Regions from separate parts of the Pseudoalteromonas sp. SCSIO 43210 genome, predicted to be linked through region 2. Evidence: predicted binding sites of a transcription regulator. Region 2 holds the regulator's gene; each other region holds the start of a gene.

Region 1 (8,375 bases), 1.8 Mb from region 2:
TGAACGCGCAGCAGCTAAAACCTGTGCTGAAGCGGCATAAGACTGTTGAAAACGCAATAAATTTGCAGCTTCTTCATCGAGATTTACTCCCGATAATGATTCATACCAAGCTTCAGACTGCTGTGCGAGAGCATCGAATGCAGCTCCACTCGTAATAGCTTGTCCAGTTACCACACCAATATCGCTAACCATACCAGCATAGGCTTGATTAAATGTTTTATGGTTATCTGCCGTCGTTGTTGTGACAACATTTTGACGTACCAACTCACCATTTTGCAAATCAACCAACTTTAAACCATTACGGTTATCGTCAAATCCACCTTCGTTAAACTCCAGCGTAAATGTATCGCCTGTTGCCGGTGTACCCTCTATATCAAAGTCAAAACCGTATGAGTCATAAGGAGCACCAAGGCCAGCTAAAACATTTTCACCCGGCGGCGCTATCGTCACAGCTACATTAGCGCCATTACCATCACTAATAAGGTAATCATTAGTACCCGCTGCTTTAACAATTGTGATATCGCCATTCGCTAAGGCAGGTGGTGTAGTTGATGTAAAACCACCTGAGGTAACACTACTAACTGTACCTGCTGATATCGTGCCTGTGCCTATATTATTTATATCGTTCGCAGTTCTAATTGGCGACGCTAACGCAAGGTCATCACCACGTCCGGTTGCAAGCGATATGCTAGAAGCGGCTTGAGAATTTAGCTTAACTTGAAATTGATCACCAGTAGCACCTGTACCAGCAACTGTTATTTGCAGTCCAAAGGACTCGCCACTGGTAATTGATGATGAATCAATCACTCCACTGGTTGTATCTGCAAGTGATGGGTTGCCAATAGGCTCCCCTTTATTATCAATTGCCTGAATACTTACTTCGTTCGGATTAGCGGTATAGGTAATAATGAAGTTACTGGCAGGTAATTCACTACCTTTGCCTGGCTCAACCGTTGCGGTCATGTTTGTAACACCACCAGTATTATCTTGATAAGCAAATGCATTTTCTGTTGGTATGGTAAAAATATCCCCCCCCAACTCACCATTTGCATTCATGCCTAATTTATTTTGTTCGTTAAATGCATCTGCAATAGCCAGTCCCATTTGACCGATTTGATTTTGCGCCGGCACTAAAATATCGTCTCTAAAAGCAAGTAAACCGCCAATTTTACCTTTTAATTTGCTCGTATCAATTTCAAGTGGCACAGCTTTGCCACCGTTAACATCTAACGTTAGCTCTTTAAAACTAGGATCGGGGTCGCCTCTCATAGAAAACAAATTAAACGAACCATTTTGCATAACAACGGCTTCTCCTGTACCCATAAACACAAGCTTTTCACCATTTGGTCCATCAAGTGTTTCTATATCTATAAGTTCGGATAAATCACGTATTGCTTTGTCACGTTCGTTAAAAGTTGAACTTGCATCAGCAGCATTATTCGTTCCATTTACAGCAGCTATATCTTTATTTAAAGCGCTAATACTTTGGATTAGCGTATTGGCTTCCTCTGAAAATATTTCTAATTGTTCATTCACTATACTTTGCTGATCAAAGACAATACCTGAGAGTCTATCCATTTGATCAATTAAGCTTTGTGCATCAGTAATAACTAAAGAACGAGCTACCGTTGATGATGGTTGATTGAGTGCCTCTTGCATGTTATTAAATAACGAATTTATGCCTGTAGATAAGCTATTTGCTTCCTCTGAAAATAAGGTATCAACCCTATTTGCCTCTGTTACAAACTGATCAAAAAATGATTTATTAGATGTATCTCTGTTTAGCTGTTCTTGAGCAAATTGGTTTAGCAAACGGTAGGTTTCACCCCTACCTACCTGATTATCTACCATGGTAGTAAATTCTGTGCGCTCGCGTACATAGCCTTCTGTATTTACATTGGCAATGTTTTTACTTGTCGTTTGCAGTAACTCAGAACTAGCTCTGACTCCTGAACTGGCAATACTCAATAAATCATACGACATGTTACTTTACTCCTTGGCGAATCGCGTTTGCTGCAATATCTTTTAATTCTGCACTATTGAGTACTTGTTTTATTTTGCTAGCGTAATTTGGATCGGTTGCATAACCCGCTTTTTGTAACGAATCTAAAAAGTCGCTTGGCTTTGCTGTATTTTGTAATGCTTCTTGGTAGCGTGGGTTTTGTGTCAAAAAATCAACAAAGTCATTTACACTTTCTTTTATTGAGTCGTACGCCCTAAAGTTTGCTTTCTTTTTGACCGCTGTACCTTGCTCAAATTCGAGTGTGACTTTACTGGCTTTTTCACCTTCCCAGCTTTTATCTGATTTAATATTAAATAAGTTATTTGAACTGTTACCATCACTTTTATTAATGATATGTTTACCCCAACCAGTCTCAAGCGCTGCTTGCGCAACCATTACAGCCGGGTTTAAACCAATTTTCTTTGCTGCCGTTTTAGCGTGTTCCCACACAGAGCTAACAAACTCTTCAGCCGATTCAAATACCGGAGTCTCTATTTTTGATTCTGTAATATCCATGTTCATGTTCGTACTTACAGGCTCTACTGATTTATTATTATTTTCATGAGGAAGCTCTGAGCCCACTCGCTTATCACTTAAAAAGTCCGCTGTTGTTCTCAAAACAGATCCGGGCATAAAATTTTTACCATCAGGGGATAACTGTTGAACGATTAAGTCTGCAAGGCCTAAAGAACCATTTGATGATAGTTCTGTCGATAATTGTTGATCGTGCATTTCTTCAAAGAACTTAACCCCACTGGAATTAAATGGGCTTTCTTTGTCCTCAAATGCTTCGTTTGCCTTGCGCATACTTTTAAGTAACATTTGAGTGAAAATTGCTTCAAATTGTGCAGCGGCTTTTTTTAGCGCAGCCTTTGATGCATCAGTCGATGAATCACCACTGGTTAAGGCTTCTTTACGAAGTGAATCTAAGTTGCCTAAATCAAAAAAGTTTTGCTTATCGAGATGATTTGTTTCCATCAGCTTTTTGACACAATAATGAGTAATGCAATTAAAATGCAAAAATTGAGCCAGTTGACTAACTTTAAATTAGATATATTGCGAGGGAATGATTTTGCCCTAGTAAAAATGTTACTAGGGCGTGTTTAAATACTAAATAACAACTAGTTGACCGTTTATTGCACCAGCCTCTTTTAGCGCTTCAAGAATAGCCATCAAATCACCTGGTGCAGCACCAACTTCATTGATTGCTCTGACTAAATCGTCCAAGCTAACACCAGGATTAAATACAAATGCACGTGAATCATCCTGATTCACATCAATGATACTTTGATTCGTAACGGCGGTTTCACCTTCACTTAATGCATTAGGCTGAGATACATTTTGTTGCTCGGTAATCGTCACAGTTAAACCACCATGAGTAATCGCGGCTGGCTGTAGTTTTACATTTTTCCCAATTACAATCGTCCCCGTACGAGAGTTAACAATAATTTTTGCTGCGTTATCCGCAGGGGTAAACTCTAAGTTTTCAAGTGTTGATAAATACGATACACGTTGTGATGCATCTCTTGGGGCAATAACACGAATAGATGCAGCATCAATAGCTTGTGCGCTATTGGGACCAACTAAGTCGTTTATCGTACTTTCTAAACGTTTCGCTGTTGTAAAATCTGGGCGATTTAAATTAAAAGTAATATAGTCGCTTTGCATAAATGGACTTTTAACGGCACGTTCAACAGTAGCACCATTGGGAATTCGACCGACAGTGGGTGTATTTATAACAACCTTGCTGCCATCCAACCCCTCAGCACCTAAGCCGCCAACAATAAGGCTACCTTGTGCTATAGCGTATACATTCCCATCAACACCTTTTAAAAATGTTTGAATTAAAGTACCACCGCGCAAACTACCGGCGCTGCCAATAGACGACACGGTAATATCAATTGTTTGTCCTGGTTTTCTGAACGCAGGTAACTCTGCATGCACAGCAACAGCAGCCACATTTTTAATTTTAGGGCTTAAATTAGCCGGCAGTGTAATACCAAAATTACTTAACATGCCCTTGAAACTCTGTTGGGTAAACTTACTTTGCTCGCCAGTCCCAGGTAAGCCAACAACTAACCCGTAACCCACTAATTGGTTAGAACGCACACCTTCAACCATAGAGATATCTTTAATACGCTCTGCATGTGCCGAAAATTGACATCCCAGCAAAACAATTAAACAAAAAAACTTAAATACATTCATATTGAATGTCCTCTAAAAAGGAAAGAGCGAGCTACTAAAAAAGCGCGTTAACCAACCAGCACTTTGTGCTTCTTGGGTTTGCCCTTTACCTGAATATTGAATCCGTGCATTAGCTATTCGGTTTGATTCAACCGTATTATCTGAGCCAACATCTTGCGGGCGCACCAACCCTTCTAAGCGAATAAACTCTTCGCCTGTATTAAGAGTTAACCATTTTTCACCTCGAATAACTAAGTTACCGTTTGGTAAAACACGCATCACATTAACCGATATATTGCCAAATAAACTATTTGATTGATTTGATTTAGAGTCACCAGAAAACGATGAATCACTGCCAATTCCAAATTGAATACTGTCGCCACCGATATTAACAGGAAGTCCCCCCAAACCAATTACAGGGTCAAGGCTCGTGTCAGATTGCTTATCTGTTTCTGTTTTTGCCGCTTTTGTAGCTTGGGTAGATTCTTGCAATTTAACCGTAATGATATCGCCGGTACGCAGAGCTTTTCTGTCCGCGTATAAATCGTTCGACACATTCGTGTTAAATAAGGAGCCAGTAGCTACAACAGGTTCTATATTCGGTTCTGGGTACATTGGCGCATAGTAAGGATCGTCTTGCACTATTTCACTATTTTGTGTTGATACACACCCACTTAAAAATAGAGTGCCTGCCGCAAATAACATAATATTACGCATATTCTGCCCCTAAACCTTATAGTTGCTGATTGATATAACTCATCATTTCGTCGACGGCTGAAATTACTTTTGAATTCATTTCATAAATACGTTGAGTTTCGATAAGATTTACCAGCTCTTCTGTGACATTTACGTTTGATGTTTCAAGTGAGCCTTGAATAATACTACCAAGCCCCTCAACACCAGGGTTACCCTGCACCGGAGCACCACTTACAGCTGTTTCGGTATAAAGGTTTTGACCAATCGGCTCAAGACCCGATGGATTAATGAAGTCACTAATGGTGATCTGACCAATAACTACGTTATCGGCTTGACCTGCAACACGAACAGATACTTCTCCGTCTTGCGAAACAGTAATCGATTGAGCATCTTCGGGGACATTCATTTCTGGCTGAATAACATAACCAGCACCCGATGTAACAATTCGTCCATCACCATCGGTGGTAAACTGGCCATTGCGCGAATAGGCAATATTGCCATCTGGCTGCAGCACTTCAAAAAAACCTTCGCCGGAAATCATCCAATCTAGTGAGTTTTCGGTGGTTAACATGTTACCTTGCGTAAACTCTTTTTGGTTGGCTACAACTTTTGCACCCGCACCTAACATTAGGCCTGATGGCATTTCAGTGTCTTGCGATGAACGACCACCTGGCTGATTAATATTTTGATAAAGTAAATCTTCAAATATAGCGCGGCTTTTTTTGTAACCAACCGTACTGGCATTCGCTAAATTATTTGAAATAACCGAAATATCGGTTTGTTGAGCATCAAGCCCTGTTTTACTGATCCACAATGCAGGATTCATAATAGTGTCCTCATTTTAAAGTTAAACTATGCGCAACAGCTGATCTTGACGTTCGTCAATTTCTTCAGCTGTTTTCATCAGTTTGACTTGTAATTCAAATTGGCGTTGATGACTTATCATATCGACCATTTCATGAACGGGGTTTACATTCGACATTTCTAAGGTTCCACTCAATACTTTTACATTAGCGGAAGTATCAACAACTTGATTTGGTTTTGGTCTAAATAAGCCATCATTACCTTTTTCAAGTTGTGAATTATCAGCCTCAACGACTCTTAAGCGATCAACTTCTTCTAAAAAATTTGCTGGGGCGCCTTGCGGACGAACCTGAATAGCACCATCTTGACTAAATTCAACCTTTTCAATTGGTACAGGCAGTATAATTGGACCACCTTCGCCAATAACTTGACGTCCATGACTTGTTACCAGCATGCCTTCTGCTGTGATATTGAGCGTGCCTACTTTAGTGTAAGCTTCATTACCCGACGCATCTTGCACACTCAGCCATGCGTTATCGCTCATTGCGATATCTAAGTCTCTGCCTGTTTCAACTATGCCACCCGATGTCATGTTTGAACCCGGACGTTCTTGCATCGAAAATACACGTGTTGGCAGCCCTTCACCAAACGCTTGCATAGAACGTGCTTGAGCAAAGTCTGATTTAAAGCCTGTCGTATTGGCATTCGCCAAATTATTGGCTTTAAGGGCAAGGCCCTGCAGGCTCTGTTTAGCGCCTGAGGCCGCAATGTAGACCATTTTGTCCATAACATCGACTCACATTAAAAATCTCTAACTTAACAAATGCAAAATAGATGCCAGATTAGAGTTTACGTAACATTAGAGTGATGAAACAAACAATAGAAATGATAGCCACTTACTGTAACCATTGGTTTAGAGGCTAAAATAAAAAAGGCTGCAAAATGCAGCCTAAAATATTTAATTAAATTTAAATTATCGAATCTGCAAAATACTTTGCTGGATTGTTGAGTTAACTTCAAGCGCTCGCGAGTTAGCTTGGTAATTACGTTGAGCTGTGATTAAATCGACAAGCTCATTAGTTAAATTAGTATTTGATTGCTCAAGTGCTGATGAGTTAATACTACCAAATGTACCTGACCCTGCCTCACCTGCAACAGGCTCACCTGAGTCAATACTTTGCTTCCAACTTGTGTCGCCTATTTGTGATAAACCTTGCGAATTAGGAAAGCGAACCATAGCTATCTGGCCAAGGTATGTTGAATCACCGTTACTGTATGAAGCAACTAGTTTACCGTCGGTGCCAATATCAATTCCAGCTAAACGACCAACAGTCGAACCATCTTGATCAAGTGCTTTAACTTCAAAACCACTTGAATACTGTGTTGGTATACGTCCTGCCGTATTGTTTTCATCACGCCAATTAAGCTCAATACCTGTGCCTGGGAATGTAGCACCATTATCAAGCATTGTAGATAAACCAGTACCAGCACCAGCAGGTAGGTTTATCTCATCAAAAGTGGTTAGGTTTGTATTTGCTACTCCGCCTGTCGTTGCAGGTAAACCACTTGAATCAAAACCAAGAGTTGTGATCGGTGCATAAGGGGTCGTGGTTTGTTCTGCGCCCGAAGTTCCATCAACTACCTTTCCATCAAGTGTCGCATACACTTCCCAGCTATTATCTGCACCACCTGAAGCTGCGTCAGGTTCTTTTACGAAAAAGTATTGCAATATATGCGGCTCACCTAACGAGTCATAAACTGTCGTTGATGTAGATGAGTTATAAGTACCATTGGATGTAGGATCAAAATCTATACCCGGTGCATCAGCTGTAGCATCTAAATTGAACGATAAGAATACATTTTCTGTAGCACGTGGCGAACCTGATGAATCTGGTATTTGAACTGGGTTTGTCGTACTCAAACTCACTGATGTTGTATCACCGGTTGATGAATCTACAGGGAATGCTTGTAAGAAATTACCCTTAGCGTCAACCATAAAATTATCTTGGTTTAATTTAAATGCACCGGCACGAGTATAGGTTAAATCTTGCGATGAAATATCATCGGTCATCGCAAAATAACCTTCACCTGTAATAGCTAAATCTAAAGAGTTATTAGTAAACTGCAGTGATCCTTGGTGAAACTGCTGTGCAACCATCGTCGTTTGCACACCATCACCATTTTTAGTCCTACCTGCGCTAAATACTGACGATGCATAAACATCGGCAAACTCTGCGCGTGACTCTTTAAAACCGGTAGTATTGACGTTCGCAATATTATTTGCTGTTACATCTAAATCTTTTTGCGCGGCAGCAAGGCCTGTTAATGCAATATTGAAGCTCATAATTCACCTCTAACCTATCAATCTGAAGCCTGCTGGCAGGCAAAAAATACTAAAATTAATTATGCGATTTCTGCGACATCCGTCAGCCTAACCGCACCTTCTTTAGTGTTAATAATAATGCCACTTGAGCCGTTAATATTTACACTTTCAATGTTCTTAAAAGTAGCAACGGGTAAACTTGAAAATTCACCGTTAGTACTTCCTTCAGCTGTTATTGTGTATTCACCTTCAGGTAAACGTTCGCCGGCTTCGTTGTTACCATCCCAAGCAAAGCGAATTGCTCCAGCTGCCTGAGAACCCATATCAATCGTTCTTACTAATTGACCTGATTCGTCAGTTACTTTG
Region 2 (8,375 bases):
TTTATTTATACTTTCACCTTTGCTTTTGTTACTATTCGCGCCATCTGTATTTTGAATAACTGGCTTAATATAATGGTTACCTCGTTTGTTATTTTAATTCTTGGTTTTGCGGCTCTTGTTTGGAGTGCAGACAGGTTTGTTTATGGCGCAGCGGCACTTGCAAAAAACTTTGGCGTACCAACCCTAATTGTAGGCTTAACTGTTGTGGCAATGGGTTCGTCAGCCCCAGAGATGATGGTTTCCGCTTCTGCAGCGCTCGCAAATAAAACAGATACTGCAGTTGGTAACGCTGTCGGTTCAAACATAACAAACATTCTACTTGTGTTAGGTATTACAGCGTTATTTAGACCTCTGTCTGTATCTTCAAGTACATTAAAACGCGAAATGCCACTGGTCTTGCTGATATCATTCGCTACCTGGTATATTTTTTCAGACAATTATTTTTCATTAGCCGAAGGTATCGCCTTACTTATTGGCTTTATCGTGTTTATAGGCGGTTTGATTATTATTTCACTGCGCGCAAAAAACCAAGATGACCCATTTATAACCGAAGCCTGTGACGACGTACCTAACGATGTACCAACTAAAAAAGCGGTATTTTGGTTAGTTATTGGCATGGTTCTACTCCCTGTTAGCTCACATTTTTTAATTGGTTCAGCAGTCGACATAGCTAAATACTTTGGCCTAAGCGATCTAGTCATTGGCTTAACTATTATTGCCATTGGCACGAGCTTACCGGAGCTTGCAGCTTCAATTGCCGGTGTATTAAAAAATGAAGATGATTTAGCTCTAGGCAATATTGTTGGTTCAAACATTTTTAATATATTGGCTGTGTTACCGCTCGCAGGTATTATTAATCCATCCATTATCGATCCGTCAGTAGCGAGTCGAGATATACTCATTATGATTGGTGCAACATTTGCTCTTATCATCATGTCATTGAACTTTAGAGGCACCCAACGCATCAATAGAGTGGAAGGTGGCTTATTGCTTATCGCATTTTTGGGCTACCAAGGGTATATTTTTAGTCAAGTAGGGTAAATAATGACGACGCTGAACTTTATCGAACAGGGTCTTCGTGTTCTCAATATTGAACGCCAAGCACTTAATGACATAGCGCAATATGTAGATGAAAATTTTCATCAAGCATGCCAATTAATGTTTGACTGCGAAGGTCGAATTATTGTTATTGGCATGGGTAAATCAGGCCATATAGGTAATAAAATTGCAGCAACACTTGCAAGTACAGGAAGCCCTGCCTTTTTTGTACACCCAGGCGAAGCTAGCCATGGCGATTTAGGAATGATCACCAAAAACGATGTTGTCATGCTTATTTCAAACTCAGGTGAGACGAGTGAAGTTTTAAATATTATCCCTGTTTTAAAACGCCTTGGCGCAAAAATAATCGCCATGACAGGCAATACTAAATCGACCATGGCAACACATGCAAATGTACATGTATGCATTAAAGTAGAAAAAGAAGCATGCTCTTTAGGGTTAGCACCAACGGCGAGCACTACAGCGACTCTTGCTATGGGCGATGCGATGGCAGTGGCTCTGTTAGAAGCTCGTGGTTTTACCGCCGATGATTTTGCGCTTTCTCACCCTGGGGGCAGTTTAGGCAAACGATTATTACTAACCTTAAAAGATGTTATGCACAGCGGCGCAAATACACCTATTATTAGCGTTTCACAAACCGTAAAAGATGCACTTATTGAAATGTCAGCCAAAGGCCTTGGTATGACAGCCATTGTTGATAAAAGTAATCAGCTCGTGGGATTATTTACCGACGGTGATTTACGCCGTATTTTAGAGCAAAGACTAGATATTCATACAACACAAATAGACCTTGTTATGACTAGGTCATGCACAACAGCTACACAAGATATTTTAGCTGCTGAAGCGCTTAATATAATGGAACACAAACGTATAAATGGCTTGATTGTTGTTAATGAGCAAAACCAGCCTATTGGCGCACTAAATATGCAAGACTTATTAAAAGCAGGAGTATTATAAATGCAATTTGAAGAACTCTATCAACCGCTGAGTGCTGATGCAAAAGCACGTGCTAAAAAAGTAAAACTACTTATATGCGATATTGATGGTGTATTTTCTGATGGCCGAATTTATCTTGGCAATCAAGGTGAAGAGCTCAAAGCATTTAATACAAAAGATGGTTTTGGCATTAAAGCGCTTATAAACAGTGGCTTTGAAGTGGCTGTTATTACTGGTCGCCATTCGCAGATAGTGCAACAACGTATGACCAGTTTAACAGTACAACATATTTATCAAGGTCAAGAAAACAAGCTTATTGCTTACGAAGAGCTAAAAAACAAGCTTCACCTAAGTGATGATCAAATTGCCTACATTGGTGATGATGGCCCCGATATGCCAGTAATGGAATTAGTCGGGTTTGCCGTTGCAGTTAACGATGCTCACCCACTAATCAAGCGTTTATCACATTACACGACACAGATGCTGGGTGGTTTTGGCGCAGTGAGAGAACTAACCGACTTACTTATGCTAGAGAACGACAAACCACTTACTAGCAAAGGTACTAGTTCATGAATACAGCGCGCATAATTTTAAGCGTTTTATTCATCAGCTGTATGGTTTGGCTTTGGTACCCTTATTTTGCACAAACAAATATGACAGCTCAGGTTGAAGCTGAAGTTATCGCTAAGCCTGATTATATTGCTATTGAGCTAAAACAAACGGCCTATGATGAAAATGGTAAAATTAATCATAAAGTTACAGCTGCTAAAATGGAATTATATCAACAGTTAGGCTTTACCTTTTTTGAAAAGCCCATTTTCACCTTATATAACGAAAAACAAACATGGCGAATAAATGCAGACGAAGCAACGTTATATGAAGGAAAACAATTAATTTTAGAAGGTAACGTGGTTGCCAATAATCTTACTGATAATGCAATGATAGACAAGATTAATGCGGATAATATTCAAGTAGATATAAAACTACTCACGATGCGTTCAGAGCAACCCGTTATTGTTACGGGACCCAATTTAAAGATCACCGGTAAAGGCCTTGAAGCCGATTTAAAAACTGAAGTGATAAAACTTATTAACCATACGCGAACTATATATTATGACCAATAAAATTTCAAAAATACTTATTATTCCGACACTTATACTAGCTTTCAACCTTAGCGCTGCTGAACAAGCGATTCAACCTGCAGCGAATCAAATATCAATAAGTGCCGACAAACAAGAAGGCCAATTAAAAGAAAACGTCGGAATTTTTGAAAAAAATGTTGAGATTATTCACGGCAACCGTCGTATTACAGCCAACCGTTTAGAAGTACATAAACGTGATGAATTAGGCGATAATAAACAGCTACTAATTGCAACTGGTAGCCCTGCATATTTCGAAGAAAAACAAACTGATGGCACTATAATGAGCGCCAGCGCAAACGAAGTTCGTTATGATGTAGCTAAACGATTTTTAACCCTTATTGGCGATGCACAAGTATCGCAAGCGGGTCAAAAAATAAATGCCAAGAGTATTACTTACGATATGCAACAGCAATTAATTAGCGCTGAAAAAGACGAAAACTCAACCGATCGTGTGCATACTATTTTAGTACCTATTGAGACTAAAAAAGAAAAAAACGATAAAGGTCAGCCATGAGTACATTAAAAGCAGAACTATTAGCTAAAAGTTATAAAGGCCGTGAAGTTGTAAAAAATGTAGGTCTGGAAGTAAAGGCTGGCAGCATAGTCGGGTTACTTGGCCCTAATGGTGCAGGTAAAACCACAACGTTTTATATGATTGTAGGCCTTGTACCTAGTGATAAAGGCAAGATTTCTATCGACGATAACGATATTACTCTTTTACCTATGCATAGTCGTGCTAGATTAGGCATTGGTTACTTACCCCAAGAATCATCAATTTTTAGAAAGCTTACTGTTTATCAAAATTTAATGGCTATTTTAGAAACACGTAAAGAGCTGAATAAGCAAGCAAGAGAAGACACACTTAACAATTTATTAGATGAATTTAGTATTCAGCACATTCGTGATAGCCAAGGTATGGCATTATCAGGAGGCGAGCGTCGCCGAGTTGAAATAGCGCGAGCACTAGCCGCTGATCCTAAATTTATATTGCTTGATGAGCCTTTTGCTGGTGTTGACCCTATTTCAGTGTTAGATATAAAGAAAATAATAGAACATCTTAAAAATCGTGGTATTGGTGTGTTAATTACCGACCATAATGTAAGAGAAACTCTTGATGTTTGCGAAAAAGCCTACATAGTTTCTCATGGTGAGTTAATTGCATCAGGCACTCCAGAACACGTATTAAACGATAAAACAGTACGTGATGTTTATTTAGGCGAACAATTTAGGCTGTAACATTTACGCCATGTCTTTAAGCATCTGCTAGTATTAATTATAACAACATAAAAGGATTGTTAGAGATACATGAGGCAATCATTACAGCTGCGCATGGGCCAGCAACTTACAATGACTCCACAGCTGCAACAAGCAATTCGCCTGTTGCAACTCAGTACATTGGATCTCCAGCAAGAAATACAAGAAGCACTCGACAGCAACCCCCTATTAGAGGTTGAAGAGCAAGATTACGCCGAAGATTCTGCTGGTAAAAACGAGCAAAAAGCAGATAACGACGATGTCACTGTTAGCGCAAATGCTGATGATGTTCCGAGCGAATATGAGCAAGACAGTGGTGAAGCACTTGCTAAAGATACGCTAAGTGATGAAATGGCTATGGATGTTAGTTGGGATGAATATATGAGCGCAGCCCCAGCGTCATCATCAGGACCAATGCCTGAAGATGAATCTATATACCAAGGCTCCTCAACTGAAACGCTCCATGAATACCTAATGTGGCAACTACAACTGACTCCCTTTAGTCCTACCGATGAAGCGATTGCGATTGCGATTGTTGAAGCCGTCGATGATTCGGGTATTTTAACGCTAAGCTGCGAAGAAATTTTAGAAAGTTTTAATCAAGAGAACGAAGAAGACAACGAAGTTGAACTTGACGAAATAGAAGCTGTTTTAAAACGAATTCAATTGTTTGACCCTGTTGGTATTGCAGCACGTAGTTTACAAGAATGCTTATGTATTCAGCTGAACCAATACGATAAAGAAACACCCTATATTAATGAAACAAAAATGATTTTAACCGAGCACATTGATCTATTAGCTGCTCGCGACTATCGTACATTAATGAAAAAAACAAAGCTCAAAGAAGAAGAGCTTAAAGAAATAATGACTTTAATACATACTCTTAGCCCAAAACCGGCGGATACTATAGTTAGAGAAGAATCTGAGTATGTAATTCCTGATGTATCGGTGAAAAAAATAAAAGGTCGCTGGGTTGTTGAACTAAACCCAGATAGCATGCCTAAAATCAGAGTCAACAGCCAATATGCAGCAATGTCACGCACCGTTAAATCAAGTGGTGATAGCCAGTTTATTCGCTCGCATCTACAAGAAGCTAAATGGTTTATTAAAAGTTTAGAAAGTAGAAACGATACACTATTAAAAGTAACTAATTGTATTGTTAAGCAACAACAAGGTTTTTTTGAGCATGGCCCCGAAGCCATGAAACCAATGGTTTTAAATGATGTAGCAGAAATGGTCGAAATGCACGAATCAACTATTTCACGCGTAACAACTCAAAAATATATGCATACACCTCGCGGTATTTTTGAGCTTAAATATTTTTTCTCAAGCCATGTAAGTACTGAAAATGGAGGCGAATGCTCATCAACAGCAATACGCGCTCTCATTAAAAAATTAATCGCAGCAGAAAACTCAGCAAAACCATTGAGTGATAGTAAAATTGCAGATATATTAGCTGAGCAAGGAATAAAAGTAGCGAGACGTACAATCGCAAAGTATCGCGAATCTCTAGCTATTCCACCGTCAAATCAGCGAAAAAGTTTGATTTAAGACGCTAAACAAAGAGGGTAATGCTTATGCAACTAAACTTAACTGGTCGTCACGTAGAAGTAACTGATTCATTAAGAGATTATGTAAATACCAAATTTGCGAAGCTAGAAAGACACTCAGATCATATTAATAATGTTCATGTCATTCTTGATATAGAAAAATTAAACCAAAAAGCTGAGGCAACGATTCATGTAAGTGGAGCTGAGTTATTTGCCTCTACTGAACATCAAGATATGTACGCCGCCATTGACTCGCTGATTGACAAGCTCGATCGCCAAGTTATTAAACACAAAGAGAAGCTTGCTCGACACTAATATTATGAAATTAAGTTCACTTATATGTCAGGACTGCAGCAGAGCTGCGGTCCTTTTTAATAGTAAAAAAAGAATTTTAGAGTTCATCAGTCAACTTGCTCATGACAAGCTCCCATATCTTTCTCAACAAGATATTCTCAGCGCCTTAATGAATAGAGAAAAACTGGGAAGCACTGGTATAGGAAGAGGCATTGCAATCCCTCATGGGCGAATGAGCGGCGCAGAAGAGCCCTTAGCACTCGTATTAGTAAGCGAAACACCTATTAATTTTGATGCAATAGATAATCGCCCTGTTGATATATTTGTTGCTCTCATCGTACCTGATGGCGATAACCAGCAGCACTTAAAGACGCTCGCAACGATAGCTGATAAACTAAATAATAAAGATTTTTGTAAACAGTTACGCAGCGCAAAATCAGATACTGAACTGTATCAAGTTATTGTAGAACAATCGTAATTAACATAATGGGTGATAAATGGAATTAATTATCATAAGTGGCCGTTCCGGTTCTGGAAAATCGGTTGCTTTACGCGTAGTTGAAGATTTAGGTTATTATTGCGTAGATAATATTCCAATTAATCTGCTACCTTCTTTAGTGAGAAGTGTATCTGATAACTACGACAAAATTGCAGTTAGTATTGATGTCCGTAATTTACCAAAAGAGCAAGATGAATTTAACGATATCCTTGAATACTTACCTGGCTTTGCTAAACCGACTCTGTTTTATCTAGACAGTGAGGATCAAACATTAATTAAACGTTTTTCTGAGACTCGCCGTCTACACCCGTTATCAGTTGACTCATTACCTCTTGATTTAGCTATAAAAAAAGAAAAAGAACTACTCGATGTTCTCACTACTCGCGCTGACTATATGATCGACACGAGTGATTTAAGTGTTCATCAACTTGCTGAATCAATTCGTGAAAAAATTCTGGGTAAAAAAGATAAACAACTCATTGTTACTTTTGAGTCATTTGGCTTTAAACACGGCATTCCTAAAGAAGCTGATTATGTCTTTGATGCACGCTTTTTACCTAATCCACATTGGGAGCCAGAATTAAAACCTTTAAATGGCTTAGACCAACCCGTAAAGGATTACTTAGCCAGCCACAGCATTGTCCAAAAGTTCACTTGGCAAATTCAAACTTTTGTACAAACATGGTTGCCACATTTAGAGCGAAATAACCGTAGCTACTTAACTATTGCTATAGGTTGTACTGGCGGGCAACATCGCTCAGTATATTTAGCACAAACGATTGGTGAAAGTTTTTCGATGACACATCCAAATGTAAAAATCCGCCATAGAGAACAAGAAAAATAACTCATTCAAAATAATCATCTGTTCAGCTTAGGTAGAGTAACTTATGCGTTTAGAAGACACTTTTTTAATAAAAAATAAATTAGGACTTCATGCAAGAGCCGCTACAGTATTAGCGCAACTTGCTATTAAATTTGATGCCTCAATCATGATATATCAAGATGATAAAGAAGCGCCTGGGGACAGTGTATTGGCTTTAATGCTACTGGAAAGCAGTCAAGGAAAAGAGGTGAAAGTAGTGTGTGAGGGCCCTGATGCCGAACAAGCTTTACATGCCGTTGGTCAATTGATAGCACAACGCTTTAATGAAGAAGAATAGCACTTAGCTAAAAACCGAAACTAAGATAAACTAAATGTGGTTAATTACCCCATTAATAAACCTCCCTATCCATAGTTATATAAAAATCAATAAGGACGCCAATGCCTGAAGCTTTTGAACAAGATTATCCACTACAACAATTAAAACAAGTGACAAAGTCGCTTAACAGTGGTCAATTTGTTCAAGTTAGGCGGATGTTAGCAAAAACAGCTCCTTGTGATACCGCATTATTATTAGAGTCATCGCCGCATAAAATTCGCCGACTACTTTGGCAATTGGTTGACCCTGATGTACAAGGTGATGTTCTTGAAGAGCTTTCCGAAGATGTTCGTTTAGGCATTATTGCCCAAATGGAACCTGAGCACATTGCAGCCGCAACTGAAGACATGGGCCACGATGACTTAGGTGAAGTACTCCGTAGTTTACCAGACACCGTTTATAAAGACGTTGTCAGCGCGATGGATATTCAAGACCGTGAGCG
Region 3 (8,375 bases), 1.3 Mb from region 2:
GGCAAGCTTAGGCGTACTGGTCAAGCCATAAACTTCTTGCATACGCACACTTAGCTTTGCGGGGCCATCAAGTTGGTATTCTATCTTTATATTTGAGCCACTGGGCACCGTTAAGCGCAGAGGTAATAAAGCTTTTAACGTAGTTTGTTGTTGCCAATCAAAGCAGTTTTGTAATGCTTCAAAGTAGTTAAACTTTTTAAGCTGCGTGAGCGTTTTAATATCTTCTAAAAACACGCCTAGCCACTGCGCTGCATTTTGAATAAGTTGTTGCTCGTTTATTTGCGGGAATTTATCGGGCATTAAATTACTTGCTAGGCTCATACGTATCAGCAATTGTTGCGCATCAGGTTGCTCGTTAAATAATGCAAAACCGTGTTTAGCAAATAAGTTAAGCCACGCTTTAGCGCGCTCGCCCTTATCTAGTTTTTGTTTACTAGGCTGGCTGCTGAGCGTTATAGCCCCGAGCTTTACTTCATCTTGATGAATAAAGCGCGCTGATTTTTCATCAAACTCACAACGAGTAAGTTCACTAAATAAATGCGGTAAAAATTCTTGTAACTCAAATGGGTTAAGCGCGGTGGCTGTAAATATACGCCCGCCTTTGTGCCCGCCCATGGTTGCTATAGCTAAGTAATCGTCGTTGTGCCAGTAATCTGCATTTAACTCAGCACCTGCACCATTGGCAAGTAGGTAACCATTACCGCGTTTTTTAGCGATGCGATCGGGGTATGCCAATGCCACTAGCAAACTAATATAATGCGTATTTAATTCGCTGTTTTCGTCTTTTACTTTTAAGCGGCTTTGCCAATATTTTAACTGTTGTTTAAATACCGGATGCGGACGTTGCTGCTGGCTATGCAGCGCTAAACTCAACTCGTTTGCGCTATTTACTCGGCTCTCAAGTAATGCCACTAAATAAATAGCGAGCCTAAAAATACCAGGGAGTTGGTCATCAAGTATTTGTGCTTTTAATAGCATATGCGCCAAACGAATATCAGCACCAAAACCTAACATTTTACTGCCAAGCGGTGTGAGCTTACCTTTGCTATCAATAGCTTCAAGCATATTAAGCAGGTTACTTGCTTGTTCGCATTGCTGCTCAGTGGGCTTATCGAGCAAGGTTAGCTCATCAATACTGGCTCCCCACTGCTTTGCCTCAAGCATAAGCTGGCTTATGTCTGATGTGAGTATTTCGGGATTGTCGTGGCTATTACGTCGCTCAAAGGTTTGCTTTGAGCCAATTCGATAAACAATGCCCGGCTCTATACGTCCTGCACGCCCTGCACGCTGCACAGCAGATGAGCGCGATATACTTTGTGTTGTGAGCTCTGTAACCCCTGTTTTTAAATTAAAGGTGGCTGCACGGCGCTTGCCGCTGTCAATTACAATGCGTATGCCTTCAATAGTTAAACTGGTTTCGGCTACATTGGTGGTTAGCACTACTTTGCGCATGCCGTTTGGTGCAGGAGCAATAGCAGCTTGCTGATTAGCTTTATCTTGCTCGCCAAATAGCGTTGCAACTTGGCAGTTACTTGGTAAATCGCTCAGTGCTTGTTGCACGCGTAGTATCTCAAACTGCCCAGGTAAAAACACCAATACGCTACCTGTTTGCTCATTAAGTGCTTGTTTTATTATGTTAGGAATTGCATCAAGCCAGCGGCTTTCATCTTTTATGGGTATGTATATTTCGCCTATTGGGTAGCTGCGACCGCTTGATTGAATTACAGGGCAGTCAAAAAACGCTGTATAACGCTCAGTATCAAGAGTTGCCGACATAAGCATAATGGTTAAATCTTCACGCAGCGCACTTTGGGTCTCGAGCGCAAAGGCAAGTGAGGTATCGGCTGCAATTGAACGCTCATGAAATTCATCAAATATCAGTAAATCAATATCGCTTAATTCGGGGTCGTTTTGCAACATGCGCGTTAACATGCCTTCGGTGACTATTTCGAGGCGCGTATTAGCGCTTACTTTACTCTCGCCCCTAATCCGCAAGCCCACACTTTGCCCAACACTCTCGTTTTGGCACTTTGCTAAATAACTGGCAATATTACGTGCAGCTAAACGGCGAGGCTCTAGCATTACAATACGTTTAAAATGCCCATCGCGCATTAGTTGCAGCGGCAACCACGTAGACTTACCCGCACCAGGCGGCGCTTGTAATAACGTAATAGGATTACTTTGTAATGTAGTAACGAGTTGTTGATATATGTCTTGAACCGGCAGCACAGCTATTTACCCAAAATTGCTTTGTGTGCATTGTAACAAAAACCAAAAATAAACGCGCCGCTAAAGCTGTGTGGTTATAAAGGATTTAATTAAGGGTTACATAATCAGAAATAATTACAGACTGCTCTGTACATTTTTTAAGGATGTGCTCACAGCATTAATTATTACTGCCTCAATAAAAACATAACACACTGATTATTAATATAAAATAAAGATTTAACTTGTTGGTACACGCTTTGCTCCTTTTATACTGAACGTTAATTAAATCTAAGTAAGGAGAAACTTATGAACAGCGATCGTATGAAAGGTAATTGGAACGAACTTAAAGGTAAGGCTCAACAGAAATGGGGCGATCTTACTGACGACGATTTAGACAAAATTGAAGGTAGCCGTACAGAGCTAGTGGGTAAAATCCAGCAGCAGTATGGTAAATCTAAAGAAGAAGCAGAGCGTGAAGTTGATGAGTTTGAAAAAACTCACTAATCGCTAACTTCTAAAAAAAACCGCCATTTGGCGGTTTTTTTGTTTAAGCTGTAGGTTATTTAGTTACGCTTTTAATTGGTTACCAATCGGTAACTGTCTAATACGCTTTCCGCACGCGGCAAAAATAGCATTACATAATGCTGGCGCATAAACCGGTGTAGATGGCTCGCCTACCCCCGCTGGAGGTGCGTCACTTTGTACTATTTCAACGTCAATCTCAAGAGGTGAGTCACTCATACGCGGTACGCGATAATCATGAAAGTTACTTTGCTGTACACGGCCTTTATCAAAGGTAATACCATCGCTGATTGCTGTTGTAATTCCGTAGATAGAGCCTCCTTGGGTTTGGTTTTTAACGGTGTCGGTATTTACAACCGTACCCGCATCAATGGCAACCCACGATTTAATTACGTTTAAATCGCCAGCATCCGATACTTCTACTTCAACTACCGTAGCTACGTAAGTTAAAAAGCTTCTGTGTGCTGCTATTCCTAAACCTCGACCTTTAGGAAGCTCTCGCCCCCATTTACTCATGTCAGCTACTTTTTCAATAACATGGCGCAGTCTGCCAATATCTAGAGGATAAACCGCTTTATCGCCACCGTAATTATCGTATGTGGCATTTTGCTCAGTTACATCAACAATACGACTCGGACCTATAGTGTCTAGTAAATAGTCTTTTTGGTCGCGACCGGCTTTGTGCGCTGCTTCGCCAATAAATGACTGAATAGCAAAGGCATGAAAAATATTTGATACAGAGCGCATCCAACCAATTCGTGCTTTGGCTTGCGCATCACCGTTTTCTAACTTCATATTAGGTGTGTTAATAGGATTATCGGTAAATCCTAAGCGCAGTTCAAAGCTCCCTGGCCTAGTCGCCCCTTCTGAAAAGGTAGAGGTAATTGGTGAAAACGCGGTGCGGTGTAAATACGATTCTATTGCGCCATTTTTATCTAGCGATGCGTCAATGTGCTGAGCCGAAACCGCATGGTAAAAACCATGTTGTATGTCGTCTTCACGCGTCCATTGCACACGAATAGGTTTGCCTACTTTCATTGAAAGGTAAGCTGCTTCTGCTGAAAAGTCAGGTTTTGACTTACGCCCAAAGCCGCCTCCTAACATGGTAACGTGAACATTAATTTTGCTCTCATCCATGCCAAGCATTGCCGCCACTGTTTTCATATCGGCTTGTGGATTTTGCGTGGCAGCCCATATATCAACACTGTCTTTGTTGTACATAGCTGTTGCACAAGGCGGCTCCATTGGTGCTTGAGCAAGATGCGGCGCGTAATAATCAGCTACGAGTTTATTGCTCGATTTAGCCAACACGCCCATGGCATCGCCTTTATCACGTATGTTTGCCTGTGGAGTTTGTACTGTTTGTAATAATGACTTTTTAAATTCTTTTGAATTGTAATCGCCATTTTTGCCATCATCCCACACGACTTTTAATGCTTTACGCCCTTGCCATGCAGCCCATGTGTTTTTAGCTATAATCGCAATGCCACCTTTTGGCTGAAACTGCGGCGCGCCTTTTGGTGCAGGTATTTCAATAACATCTACAACGCCGTTTATCGCTTTTGTAGCACTGGCATCAAATGACTTAACAACACCGCCTACTACCGGCGGGCGTTCAATTATAGCCACCAGCGCTTGTGGTTCGCGTACATCGGCTGCAAATATTGCTTTACCTGTTACTAAATCGGCTAAATCTATGTGCGCCATGCCAGTATTAATGTAGCGCCATTCTTTGCGTGTTTTAAGTGTTAGTTTGTCAGCTTCTGGTGGCGTTATTGTAAGCGCTAAGTCGATTAAATCTTTATAAGTAAGCGATTTACCTGAGCTGTGTGTAACAACGTGTTGATTGGCTGTACAGGTCTGCGGGTCAACTTTCCAATACTTAGCGGCAGCGTGCTGCATCATGTAACGCACACTTGCGCCCATTTCACGCAGGCGCTGCATGTTGTAGCGAATACTGCGCGAGCCATCGGTATTTTGATCGCCGTATTTAGGGTCGCCCTTACCCTGAATAACAATAACCTTATCCCACGCGGCTTCCATTTCATCGGCAACTATTTGTGCAATCGCGGTGCGAATTTGCTGACCCATTTCAGAGCGATGGCAGGTTATTTCAACCATGCCGTCTGGGCGCAGTGCAATAAATAAGTTTGCGCGCTTTGCTTGCTCAGATGGCTGTTCTAACACACCCGAAAATGCTCTTGGCGCACTGCCTACAAAATAAGTACCAAGTACCAATGCACCTATTGCGCTAGTTTTTAAAAACTTACGGCGGTTTAAATCAAAGTATTTGTTATCTTGGTTCATACTTCTTCCCCTTGTTCATTTGGGTCAAAATATTGAACACTCGCCATTGTTTTAGCAGCTGATTTAATTGCTTTATGAATACGCGGGTATGTACCACAACGGCAAATATTTCCCGACATATTACTTACTATTTCATCGTCGGTAGGGGTTGGGTTTGCTGCTAATAAGCTTGCAGCTTGCATCATTTGACCGCACTGGCAAAAACCACACTGCGGTACTTTATGCTCAACCCATGCTTGTTGTACTGGATGGTCGCCCTGCTCGCTTAACCCTTCAATTGTCGTAATTGAACGCCCTGCTGCTGCCGCAACAGGTAATACACACGAGCGCTGAGCTACCCCATCAATATGCACGGTACACGCACCACACTGCGCCATACCACAGCCAAATTTAGGCCCAGTTAAATTCAATTCGTCTCGGAGATACCATAATACTGGCGTTGACGGATCGCCAGAAAACTCATGTTTATTACCATTAATGGTAAGCGTGATCATACTAAACTCCTTGGCAAAGCGCTTTACAGGAGGGTCCCTTGTTGCGCGAGAACTATTTTTAATTACTTACTATTTTATACTTACTACTTTTAGCCTATCACTTAGATCTATTTTATAAAAATACTAATTATTAGAACGTTAGTAAAAATAGGACAACCAACTAACCACAATTTAGATAAAATTTAGGTAGCCGTAAACAGCTTGTTGGTAAAATTGAGCAACAATACGCTAAACCAAGAAAAGTAAATGAGTTGAGAAAGATTATTAATTTATAAGCATTTTAACTAAAGTAGTGCATCACTGTAGCTATCCAAAACTTTATAATGGATAAATTACTGTTCTGACAACCCACAATTGCCACCGGTGGCAATTGAATGTAGAATAAATTTAATATTAATTAATTTGGTAAAATCTATGAAAATCGCATTAATGAATGAATTTAGTCAAGCAGCAAAAAACCCTATTGTACTTGAGCAACTTAATACTGTGGCCAAAGCCCAAGATCATCAGGTATTTAATGTTGGCATGGATGGTGACAACGACCATAGATTAACATATATCCACCTAGGAATTATCGCCAGCCTATTGCTTAACTCTAAAGCTGTGGACTTTGTTGTAACAGGTTGTGGCACAGGCCAAGGTGCACTTATGGCTAGCAATGCTTTTCCGGGTGTTGCATGTGGTTATTGTATTGACCCTTCTGATGCATATCTATTTGCACAAATAAACAATGGTAATGCACTGGCTTTACCGTATGCAAAAGGTTTTGGGTGGGGTTCTGAGCTAAATATAAAATACATTTTCGAAAAAGCATTTACAGGTGAAAAAGGTCAAGGTTATCCAGCTGATCGTAAAGAATCTCAAGTGACTAACGCTGGTATTTTAAGTCAATTAAAGGTAGATATAGCTAAAGATTATCTCAAGGCACTTGAATCGATAGACCCCGACCTTATTAAACAAGCTATTGGCGGCTCACGGTTTCAAGATTGTTTCTTTAAGCATTGTAAAGACGAAGCAATAGCAGCATTTGTTAAAGCTAGAGCTTAATAATAAAATTGTCACATAGCCTGAGTTCTGGTTAAGAGATTTACTAATATATTGAACCATAATGATATTTAGATTTATTATCCAGAGTTCAGGTTACATACCTCTAATAGCAGCTTCTGCATCATCTTGCGATAACACCTACTCACGTCTTTAAGACCTAAAGCCAACCGGCTGTGATGTAATAGCAGCCAATAATGGCTACTGGTAGCACATAACTATAGCGACAATTTTTGAAAGTATAATGGTAATTCCCACCGCTACCCTCAAACGTAATATCGCCATTTAATAAAACCATGCTGGGCTTATCGCTAAGCTTTTTATTAATACCCCAAACTGCATACCGAAAATTATGTTCGCCTAAATCATCAACACGAATATGGTATTTAGCTGTTTTCCAATCGAGTACTGGTTTTTCAAAAGTATTAATATTTGCGTGCAAGGATTGCTTACCTTGTTCGATTAAGCTTTTAGCAAGTGCCTGCTCTTTAGTATTTTGTGTATTTACAGCAATAATTTTACCTTCGGTATCTACCCACATAACGCCGTTATTTAGCATAATGCCGCGCCAACCTACTTTCTCCCAATCAGTTTTAATGTTTGAACTGACAATAACGGCTACTAACTCATCATTAAAAACCTCATCAAAGCGGTTAATAAACTCAGCTTCATTTTTAATGTCGGGCAATGGATATTGCCTTTTTAGGGGTAGCGAATATGCGCAGCAATCGCAGTATTATCCTGCGTTTTAAAAGCAGCAATAACAGGTAAAACACTCTCGTTATACTTTTGCTCAAGCGCAAATATGTGTGATGTAAAAAGTAGTGATAAGCAAAAGAAGATGTAATTTAGATACTTCATGAATAGTCCTTTCAACCTTTAATAACCTAAGCTAGGTTTAAATTAGATATCATATTGATTCAATAACAATTAACCCAGTGCTATAGTCAATTCTCGATATTCTACAGTCCCGTATTCCTTTACTAATCAAATTATCAAATACCTCAATAAGCTTTATACTTTCATCAACCGTCAATAATCTTAATTGGCTCAAGTCATCGATTTTTAAAGTAACTTGTGATTTAGTCTTATGCTTCGTAGAAACAGGTGTTCTTGTATCACTCAAAATTACACACTTAGATATTATTCTTTTGGACAATGTATATATTTTTACTAAACCACTCGGCTCTGCGCTTAATAACTTTGAAAGTAGGGCTTCACCTTTAATCGGCTCTATAACTGACGAATATACATTTCTATGAGAATTTAGTATTGAAAAATAATTCAAATAAAAAATATTTTCTAAATCTGCTTTATTAAAAACTATGCTCTTTTTAGCATCTAACATTTCACACGACACATACGCAGTATTGTGATTTAACGGCAAAAAAAAGAATACAACTTCTCGGCTTTCATCTTTAAGATCTATCAGATATTTTTTGGGTAAAATTTTTAATGCATCAGAGATGTTTATTTGACGTTTAACAACAGGGTTGTCAGAGGTAACAAATGGAAATGGTGTGGAGTTATAAATAATTGCCGCATGCTGATGTACTAAGTCTCCTAAGTCTGTCGTAAGCAAGTGTTTTTTAGCTATGTTTTGGGATGCTAATTTATAATTGCCACCACCTTCAAAAGAGTCCATCCAACCAGAAATCTTATCCTCACTTTCTTGAAGTTGTTCAATGAAAGGCTCAACCCTCATATGTTGTAAAGTGACGAAATAGGATAGAAATGACATATTTTCATTAGTAAGGTTGCCTTTTATTACCTCTTTAAATACTTTAGGGTACTTACCTT
Region 4 (8,375 bases), 470 kb from region 2:
AACCAATACTCGCGCAATTTACTGCAAAGTGAATGCGTGGATCGTTGTATTTCCCGCTGCCACGTATTAAACCATGCTCTATATCATCAAGGCTGCGAGTTTTGCCAAGTAAAGGAATAAACTCTTTACTCCACGGTGAGCTAAAAAAACTCCCTAACTCTTTGATTGATTTAAGATCTGGATACTTAGTCAATATAAGTTCAACAGTCCATGCGTTATATGCATTGATTAAAAAAGCGAGTTGCTTAGGCTTTTCCCATGCGTCGAATTCGCTTTGCGTTACAGCCGTTAACGAATCTAAATACGTTTTTAGCTGTGCATGCTCACGTTTTATGGCAGCGTAATCAACCTCAGTACTGTGATTATGGTTAATGGCGACAACATGCTTATTTAACAATGCATTCCAGCTATCGTGCATGCTCTGGGCTTGGGCCGAAAATGACGCTGCAAACGATGTTACAACTAAAGCCGAACCAAGTAGTAATGCTTTTAAAGGTGTTTTAAACATAATTAACCTCGACGCCAAGTGTGGTATTTTTCAAGCAAGTTAAGCACTTTTTCAGGTGCATGAGCGCGTTTCCACTCACCTGCTGCGTATTTATTACCTTCAGCCCAAGTAGGGTAGCTGTGGATAGTACCGAGTATTTTGTTAAGGCCTAAACCGTGTTTCATTGCCAGTACAAACTCAGCAATTAAATCGCCAGCGTGTTCAGATACAACAGTAACGCCCAATATTTTGTCTTTGCCTTTTGGTGTAATCACTTTAATAAAGCCTTTTGTAGCGCTGTCGGTAATTGCACGGTCTAGCTCTTCAAATTCAAAGCGAGTAATTTCGTAATCTATGCCTTTGTCTTTTGCGTCTTGTTCGTTTAAACCAACACGTGCTACTTCTGGGTCAATAAACGTAGTCCACGGAATAACACGGTAATCTACTTTAAACTTTTTAAGGTGACCAAATAAGCCATTTACCGCAGCGTACCAACCCTGATGGGCTGCCACATGTGTAAATTGGTATGGACCTACAATATCACCCGCTGCAAAAATATTTGGATACAGTGTTTCTAGATATTCGTTAGTTACTACTGTGCGGTTTGTTTCAATGCCAAGCTCTTCAAGGCCATAACCTTTAAGGCGCGCACTTCGACCAACGGCACATAGTAGCTCATCGTATTCAATATCTATTTCTTTGTCGTTATGTTTAACAACAATATATTTTTTACCATCGCGAGCTTCACAACGTAATGCCTGATGCGATGTTAAAATATTAACGCCGCTTTCGGTTAACGCTTCGTGAGCAAAAGTAGACACTTCAAGATCTTCTTTGATCATGATGCGCTCCGCCATTTCAATTTGCGTAACACTTGAACCTAAACGTGCAAAGCTTTGTGCTAATTCGCTACCAATTGGGCCACCACCAAGTACTACAAGTTTTTTAGGGGCTTCATCTAGCTCTGCAAATTTATTCCACAATGTATCGCTTGTTACATAGCCTGTTTCTTCAATACCAGGTAGTGGCGGTACAAATGGGCGTGCGCCAGTTGCAATAACAATGGTGCGTGCAGTTAATGTTTGCGTGCCGCCATCGTTAAGTTTAATTTCTACAGTCCATGGGTCGATTAATTTACCGTAACCTTTTACTACATCTACGCCTAGATTGGTGTAACGCTCAACACTGTCGTGTGGTGCTACATCTGCAATTACTTTATGTACACGTGCCATTACTTTTTTGAACGAAAACTGTGGAGTTGTGTTTTCTAAGCCATATTTTTCACCGTGGCGAATTTGCTCTGCAATTTTAGCGCTTTTAATAACGGCTTTACTTGGAACGCAACCGTAGTTTAAACAGTCGCCGCCCATTTCGCCCGCTTCAATAAGGGTTACTTTTGCTTTAACAGCGGCAGCAATATAACTTGTTACTAAACCACCTGCGCCTGCGCCAATAACAATCATGTTACGGTCGAATTTTTTAGGTTTAGTGTAGTTTTTGTATACGCGACGTTTTTTAAACACGTTTAAAATTCCTTTAGCAATGAATGGAAAAATACCCAATAAAGCGAATGATAAGATTAAGTTGAATGATAAAATTCCAGATAAGCTCTCTATTTGCGCCAGTTGCGTACCTGCATTAACAAATACAAACGTACCGGCTAGCATACCTGCTTGGCTTACCCAGTAATAAGTCCATGACTTTATTGAGGTAACACCCATTAGTAAATTGATTAAAAAGAACGGAAACACCGGCACTAAACGAAGAGTAAATAAGTAAAATCCACCTTCTTTTTCAACGCCAGCATCAATTGCGGCTAAGCGCTCAGGAAAACGTTGTTTAATAGTGTCGCGTAGTAAGTAACGCGATACTAAAAAAGCAAGTGTTGCGCCAATAGTTGAGGCAAAAGATGCAACCAATAAGCCTTCAACTAAGCCAAACAATGCACCTGCTGCAAGTGTTAAAATAGCGGCGCCTGGTAACGAGAGAGCAGTTACTACTACGTACAGTAAAAAGAACCCACCAATAACGAGTAACGGTGACTGCTCTTTGTAATCGCTAAACTGATCCATCGATCCTTTTAAGCCATCAAGCGTAAGTAGTTGGTGTAAGTCAAAATGAAAGAACAGACCGACAGCGGCCGCTGCAATCAATAATAGAAATATTTTTTTTATCATGTTCTCTCTCTTAAAAACTATGCGTAAGGGTTAACTTGGCGTTTATTGGCAACTCAGGAAAAGCTAAAGTTGCACCAAAGTAACCGCCTTCAAATACGGGGCGCCAGTTTTTTTGATTTGTGACGTTATTTACATCTAAACGTAATTTAGTACTAGGCGTAAAAGCATAGCTAGTATTTACGTTTAATGTGTACTGATCACGAATTTTTACCGTCGCTAAAAAGTCCAATGGGTAACTCTTTGTATATAGACCTGAAAAAACCCGTTTGCCATTTCGAATTAATTGAATAATTTCCGTTAAAACTGAACGATTGCTCAGGAATGCCTTGAACTTGGCGATTAGAGCGTGCAAATGGTGTAAAGCTTGGGGCACCAACACCGGTGCCTGCGATAATATCTGGACGAGAGTTGTCAAATGCATCTGCTACTTGCGCCGAATCTTGACTGCTTGCAGAATTGTCGTAACGTGCATCAATATAACTGTAGCCGGCACTTAACCAATAAGGGTAGGCATCGTAAAACACTTGGCCTTCAAACCCTTGTGTACGAATACCGGTATTGCTTCCATCGCGGTTACGTAAACTACGACGTTGGCTAAACAAAGCACCATCGGCGTACCAATCGCTGTCGGTTGGTGCGTATTTTAAACCAAACTCAACAAGGGTGTTTTCGGTAGCAAAATTTTGTGCACTGATTGTGTTGTCGCCACCCAGTGATGTACCGCCAGCCATGCTGTTTGATGTAGCTTCGTTATAACTTGCTGCACCGTAAGTGGTGTAATCACCATTTAATCGGTAGTTAAAGCTAACTTGACCCGATTGCAGCGTGTCATTAATGCTATCACTTGCTGCAACTTGACCTTGTGGTGCGATTGGGTCGTGCGCATCTACATCATAATAATCAACACGATAACCTACGCTTGTATGAAACTTATCTGTCCAATCAGAATCTTGCTGAATAGCAAAACCCGTTTGCCATGAGCGCGAATCGGTAGTGTCTGATAAGTTAAAGTCGCCGCTGCCATCGTTATTAATATCGTACTGACCACCAGGGGATACAAATACACCTGGGCTAATTTCAATTAAACGCGCTTGCTGTGCATCAGTTAAAGGAATGCGGCGATTTGAAATTGGGCCAGTTAAATCAATAGGCAAGTCGGCTTCGGTAGTAAATTGGCTATAGCCTAATACGCGATTATAGCGCACATCAAATGCAAAAATTGTTTGCTGTTCATTGCTCCATTGGTAAGTCAATTCGGTACGATTTTGCGCGGTATCGGCACCGTCTATAATTTCAACAAAGCTGTTTTGTGCAATTTCTTCGCGTTGTAAGTGCTGAAAATACGTAATATTTTTTATTGATGCATTACTGGAAAGTTCACGCTTATAAATGCTGTGTAATAAGTAAGTAGTGGCTTCGTTTTGATTATCAGGATCGGTAAGTACCGTACTACGGTCTATTTTTACTTGCCCAGTAGGTGAAACAATAGAACCAGCCGCTGGTATTGTACTGCCATTTGCTTGTACGCCTTGGCCAGTAATGTATAAGCCATGATCTATGAGTGCTTGTGTTGGGCGGTTAATACCTGCGTTATCGGTAAATTCAACTTGGTACAACTCAAAGTTAAGATCCCAGCTGCTCTTGTCATCAGGTAATACCCGAAGGGCAGCAAATAGGCTGTCACTTTTAGTACCTGAAAAATCATAGTAACTGCCGTTATCTATGTGCTCAGCGCTTACTCTAAAGCCAACTTTGTCTTTTACAATCGGTGCGCTGTAATCGACCAAAACGCGGTATTGATCCCACCGGCCTGCGGATAAACTTGCTTTGCCTTTGCTTTCATCGGTAGATGCTTTTTTAGAATGTAGATTCACAAAGCCGCCGTTACGTTGACTTGAGCCAAATAGAACCGGCGGTGCGCCTTTTACAACATCAATTTGTTCTACTGCGTTGAACGATAACGGCACCCCAAAACCATTATTGCCAGCTTGGCGGCGTGTACCATCTTGAAAAAGCTCACCCAATTGTCCGCGAATTGTTGGCAAACTTGGTGCACCAAAGCCACTCGCTGAATAGGTATTAGGGCTTACTGCTAATACATCTTGTAGCGTAGTAATATTAAGTTGCTCTATTAACTCACTTGAAATTGGTGTTACCGAGCGGGCTATATCTTGTAGTGCTAAGTTATCACCAAACGGGCCATCTACAGTGGTATCTTTAACTGAAAGGCCTTGAGATTTAGTAATTTGGCCCGCCACTTCAATGTGCTCTATTACATCATTTTTTGTTATTTTTAATTCTTCAGCTGCAAATGAGTTAAGTGGTGTATTTAATATGGCGGCTAAGGATAAAGCCAAGTATGCGTGTTTCAAACGTTTTCTCTCTACGGTTATATGTTGATGTCGATAAAGACCGAAAGGTTTAAAAATAACTTTCAGTAAAACTTCGATTCTTTTTGTTTATAGAACATTATAAAAACAGTTGCTTTTTAGGGGCTGTAATTAAGTAATGTTGTTTCATTAGTGGATGAAACATCAATAGAGCAATTGTATGATATTCCCTGTAAATTATTGCTTTTAATCGGCTTTTTTATTGTAGTCTACTTTTGGGTAGTTAACCTTTTATTATGTATTAACTTTCATATAATAAATCTGCATATTTCAAATAATCCACGCTTTATTTTCTAAAAGTAAAATAAGCAAAAATAATTACGCTGTGTTTGAAATAAAAACTAACTAATACGGTCTTGAATTACTTCAAGGTTTATTTATACATTTTTGAGGGAATTTTTATGACAGGTTCAATGAGTTCAGAACGTACAAAATCGTCTGCAGTGGTCTCTTTTATCGCTTCGTTTGGGCGTTTTTATTGTAATGATCATGTGGACATTCGATAAATTCGTAAATCCAGGCCATAGCGCACGTATTTTCGAGCACTTTTATGGGATCAGCGGTTCATCAGACATGGTTGCTTATGTTATCGGTGCTCTGCAACTTGTATTAGTATTGGCATTTTTAGCGGGTATTAAAAAACGCATTACTTATGGTGTGATTTTTGTGATGCATGGTTTGTCTACGCTTTCATCTTATAACCAATACATTGATGGCTTCAACAACTTATTATTCTTCACTGCATGGCCAATGTGGGCTGCGTGTTTTGCACTTTACTTATTACGCGACCAAGACGTGAAATTTACTGTGAAGTAGTAAAAGAAAAAATGGTTATAAGCCATATGGCTTATAACCAATAAGTACACAGGGAGTGTGTGGAAGTCGATTTATATGTTATGCAACTAGTGCATAGCATGGTTATATTGCTCAGCAAGGCTCTCTTTTTGCCCTTCGTTAAGTGCTTTCCCCGCTAATTGAAACACTTCGTGTTCTTCTTCACTTAAATGATGATGTACCAAATGGTGCAGCTTTTTAGCTGTAACTAACCATGCAGACGAGCTCATTTCTGTATCTTCGAGTTGTTCAATTAATTCATCAATTTCGTGATGTTCAGCTACGCTGTGGCGTGCTTTTTCATGAGTTAAGTCATCAAACATAAGTGGGTTATAAAAGTAACGTTCTTCAAATTTTGCGTGATCTTCTAATTCTGTTTTTAGCTCATCCATTAACTTGTGGCGCAGCTCTGTGTCGCCGTGTGTTTGAATAAGCGCATCTACCAATTCTCGTTGTTTGTCATGGTCATGACGTAGTGCTTCAAAAATATTCATAATTAGTCCTTTTACAATTTATTTGCTTATAACACTAACTAGCAAACGAAATGCCAAATATTAAGTTATTGTATTTTAATGAATATATTTTAATTTTTTTATTCTTAGGCTGCTATCACTGTAAATTTTACATTTGCATGAATGCAATAATTTCAGGTTTTTGCGTAGTTCAATTATAAAAGTGAGTATAAATCCCTACAGAACCTTACAAATATTTACTGGTTGTTTATTTTATTGCAGTGATAAAGTAGCAGCGTTATTTAGGTACAACCTATATGTTACTCCCACATATAACATCAATCGGTATAAATGCAGGTAGCACGTTAACTTAATAGGATAGTTTAAGGATGAACATAAAAACCCCCATCGCCGCATTATTGCTGTGCGCTCTACTGAGTGCATGTAGTACTGCCTCGCGTTCTGACCCTAACTTATGCATTGAAAAAGCTGAAACGTTTGATCGGAATGGTGCTCAAACAAGCTCACAGGTTTATAATCAATGCATTAGCGCACAAATTAAAAAGGATGAAAAAAACGACACTTTTTTTGATACTATTGGTAAGTTCTTTTTTGAATTTTTTGTAATGGTGGTAAAAAAGTAAATAGGCTAACTTGCAGCTGTGATTTAAAGTAAATAAGTTGCGTAAAAATAGGATTGGTTATGAAGCAATTGTTGATAGCAATTTCACTTTTATTATTACTAAGCGCTTGTACGGCGAAGCCTTACGCAGGCTCGGCAAAATGTATGGAACAAGCAGATATTGCATACGAAACCGATACACGTAAAAATGAGACATTAGATAATGAATGCAAAGCTGCAAAAGTAAATACGCCTAATAAAGAGCTTGAGAATCATGGCTTGGTTGATAGAAGCCTTTTACAGCTAATCGTTAGCGTTTTAAATGGCGTATTTTAATAGTAAAAATATAATTAAATAAGGTATGTATGAGAGAAGAACTAAGAACAAAAATAATTACCGTATGCGATAAAAAAATAGCAGCTAAAGGCGAAAATGTGGGGCTTTCTTTTTATGCATTTTTTGCCAATAAAAACGACGACCCAGAGCTACTTATGGAGGCCGCTACTTGGTGGATACACACCCATAAATTAGATCATTTTGTAAAAGCACATAAAATTAAACAGATGGTTTTAGATGGACTTTAGTCAATAAACTGAGCAAGTACTTCTAGCTGTGTTTATTTAATCAACAACGACTTGGTTTCTTCCGTTTTCTTTTGCTTTATAAAGTAATTTATCTGCATGCTTAATAAGAACATCCAGTGTGCTTTTTAAAGGGCTACTTACAGAGGCTCCCACACTAAAAGTGATTTTTGTATCACTAGGAAGGTCTTTTATATTACTACAATGCTCGGTAAACCTAGTGGCGAGCTGGTCAAATATATTTCGAATAGCTAGTTCGTCAACTGAATTTAGTGCAAACAACCATTCTTCGCCGCCGTAGCGGCCAAACTGATGATCACCACTTAGTGTTTCTTTTACAGCTTTTGCAAAGGCAATAAGAACTAAATCTCCAGCATCGTGACCAAATTGGTCGTTAACTTTTTTAAAGTAGTCTAAGTCAACAATTGCTATCGTCATTTTACCTTCATCAAGCTTTGCTTCTGCTGCGCGCATTATTCCTCTACGATTAGGGCTATTTGTTAGATAATCTGTTAATGAAATATCGTGATATTTTTGACGTTGTCGAGACTGTTTGTAAAATAAAAAGAATGAAACAATAACTAAAATAAACGCAATAGCAGCGCTAAGTCGCCAAATTATTTTTTTTTGATACTCTTCTTTTGCTTGCAGTTCACTAATGTCTTTTGCGTATTCTAGTTGTTGTATTTTTTCTTCTTGTTCTTTTACTTCAAACTTGACCTGCAGTGTTTTTATATTATTTTCACTGGTTGCTTCGTAGTGTTTTTTTGTATAAAGGAGCTTTTGTTCAATTGCTTCAAAAGCCTCGTCAGTATAGTTAAGGTGTCGCTTT

What was found. The regulator sigma-54, encoded in region 2, starts transcription at its own class of promoters, with help from an activator protein. The targets are predictions, from matches to a motif close to GTTGGCACGNNNNTNGNNT.
Region 1: a site for sigma-54 is predicted at 3,017-3,035, ahead of flgJ (flagellar assembly peptidoglycan hydrolase FlgJ). Genes of this name have one in related genera too.
Region 3: a site for sigma-54 is predicted at 2,453-2,471, ahead of LOS73_RS08765 (CsbD family protein). Genes of this name have one in related genera too.
Region 4: a site for sigma-54 is predicted at 6,422-6,440, ahead of LOS73_RS05480 (hemerythrin domain-containing protein). Genes of this name have one in related genera too.

Annotation. Positions count from the first base shown of each region.
Region 1 is NZ_CP087225.1:3,878,539-3,886,913, forward strand. Features, by position in the region: gene flgK (flagellar hook-associated protein FlgK) at 1-1,983, opposite strand, end outside; gene flgJ (flagellar assembly peptidoglycan hydrolase FlgJ) at 1,985-2,980, opposite strand; gene LOS73_RS16920 (flagellar basal body P-ring protein FlgI) at 3,113-4,207, opposite strand; gene flgH (flagellar basal body L-ring protein FlgH) at 4,220-4,903, opposite strand; gene flgG (flagellar basal-body rod protein FlgG) at 4,920-5,708, opposite strand; gene LOS73_RS16935 (flagellar basal body rod protein FlgF) at 5,730-6,473, opposite strand; gene flgE (flagellar hook protein FlgE) at 6,660-8,030, opposite strand; gene LOS73_RS16945 (flagellar hook assembly protein FlgD) at 8,090-8,375, opposite strand, start outside.
Region 2 is NZ_CP087225.1:749,400-757,774, reverse strand. Features, by position in the region: gene LOS73_RS03355 (calcium/sodium antiporter) at 73-1,041, shown strand; gene LOS73_RS03350 (KpsF/GutQ family sugar-phosphate isomerase) at 1,045-2,016, shown strand; gene kdsC (3-deoxy-manno-octulosonate-8-phosphatase KdsC) at 2,017-2,568, shown strand; gene lptC (LPS export ABC transporter periplasmic protein LptC) at 2,565-3,119, shown strand; gene lptA (lipopolysaccharide transport periplasmic protein LptA) at 3,109-3,651, shown strand; gene lptB (LPS export ABC transporter ATP-binding protein) at 3,648-4,373, shown strand; gene LOS73_RS03325 (RNA polymerase factor sigma-54) at 4,443-5,942, shown strand; gene hpf (ribosome hibernation promoting factor) at 5,969-6,256, shown strand; gene ptsN (PTS IIA-like nitrogen regulatory protein PtsN) at 6,261-6,713, shown strand; gene rapZ (RNase adapter RapZ) at 6,733-7,578, shown strand; gene LOS73_RS03305 (HPr family phosphocarrier protein) at 7,622-7,894, shown strand; gene mgtE (magnesium transporter) at 7,996-8,375, shown strand, end outside.
Region 3 is NZ_CP087225.1:2,044,430-2,052,804, reverse strand. Features, by position in the region: gene hrpB (ATP-dependent helicase HrpB) at 1-2,229, opposite strand, end outside; gene LOS73_RS08765 (CsbD family protein) at 2,515-2,712, shown strand; gene LOS73_RS08760 (molybdopterin cofactor-binding domain-containing protein) at 2,776-5,037, opposite strand; gene LOS73_RS08755 ((2Fe-2S)-binding protein) at 5,034-5,531, opposite strand; gene LOS73_RS08750 (RpiB/LacA/LacB family sugar-phosphate isomerase) at 5,946-6,578, shown strand; partial or broken gene LOS73_RS08745 (hypothetical protein) at 6,736-7,436, opposite strand; gene LOS73_RS08740 (DUF4238 domain-containing protein) at 7,486-8,375, opposite strand, start outside.
Region 4 is NZ_CP087225.1:1,214,973-1,223,347, forward strand. Features, by position in the region: gene LOS73_RS05460 (DUF547 domain-containing protein) at 1-508, opposite strand, end outside; gene LOS73_RS05465 (FAD-dependent oxidoreductase) at 511-2,664, opposite strand; partial or broken gene LOS73_RS05470 (TonB-dependent receptor) at 2,675-5,036, opposite strand; gene LOS73_RS05475 (hypothetical protein) at 5,538-5,870, shown strand; gene LOS73_RS05480 (hemerythrin domain-containing protein) at 5,957-6,382, opposite strand; gene LOS73_RS05485 (hypothetical protein) at 6,730-6,984, shown strand; gene LOS73_RS05490 (hypothetical protein) at 7,044-7,298, shown strand; gene LOS73_RS05495 (DUF6500 family protein) at 7,328-7,546, shown strand; gene LOS73_RS05500 (diguanylate cyclase) at 7,583-8,375, opposite strand, start outside.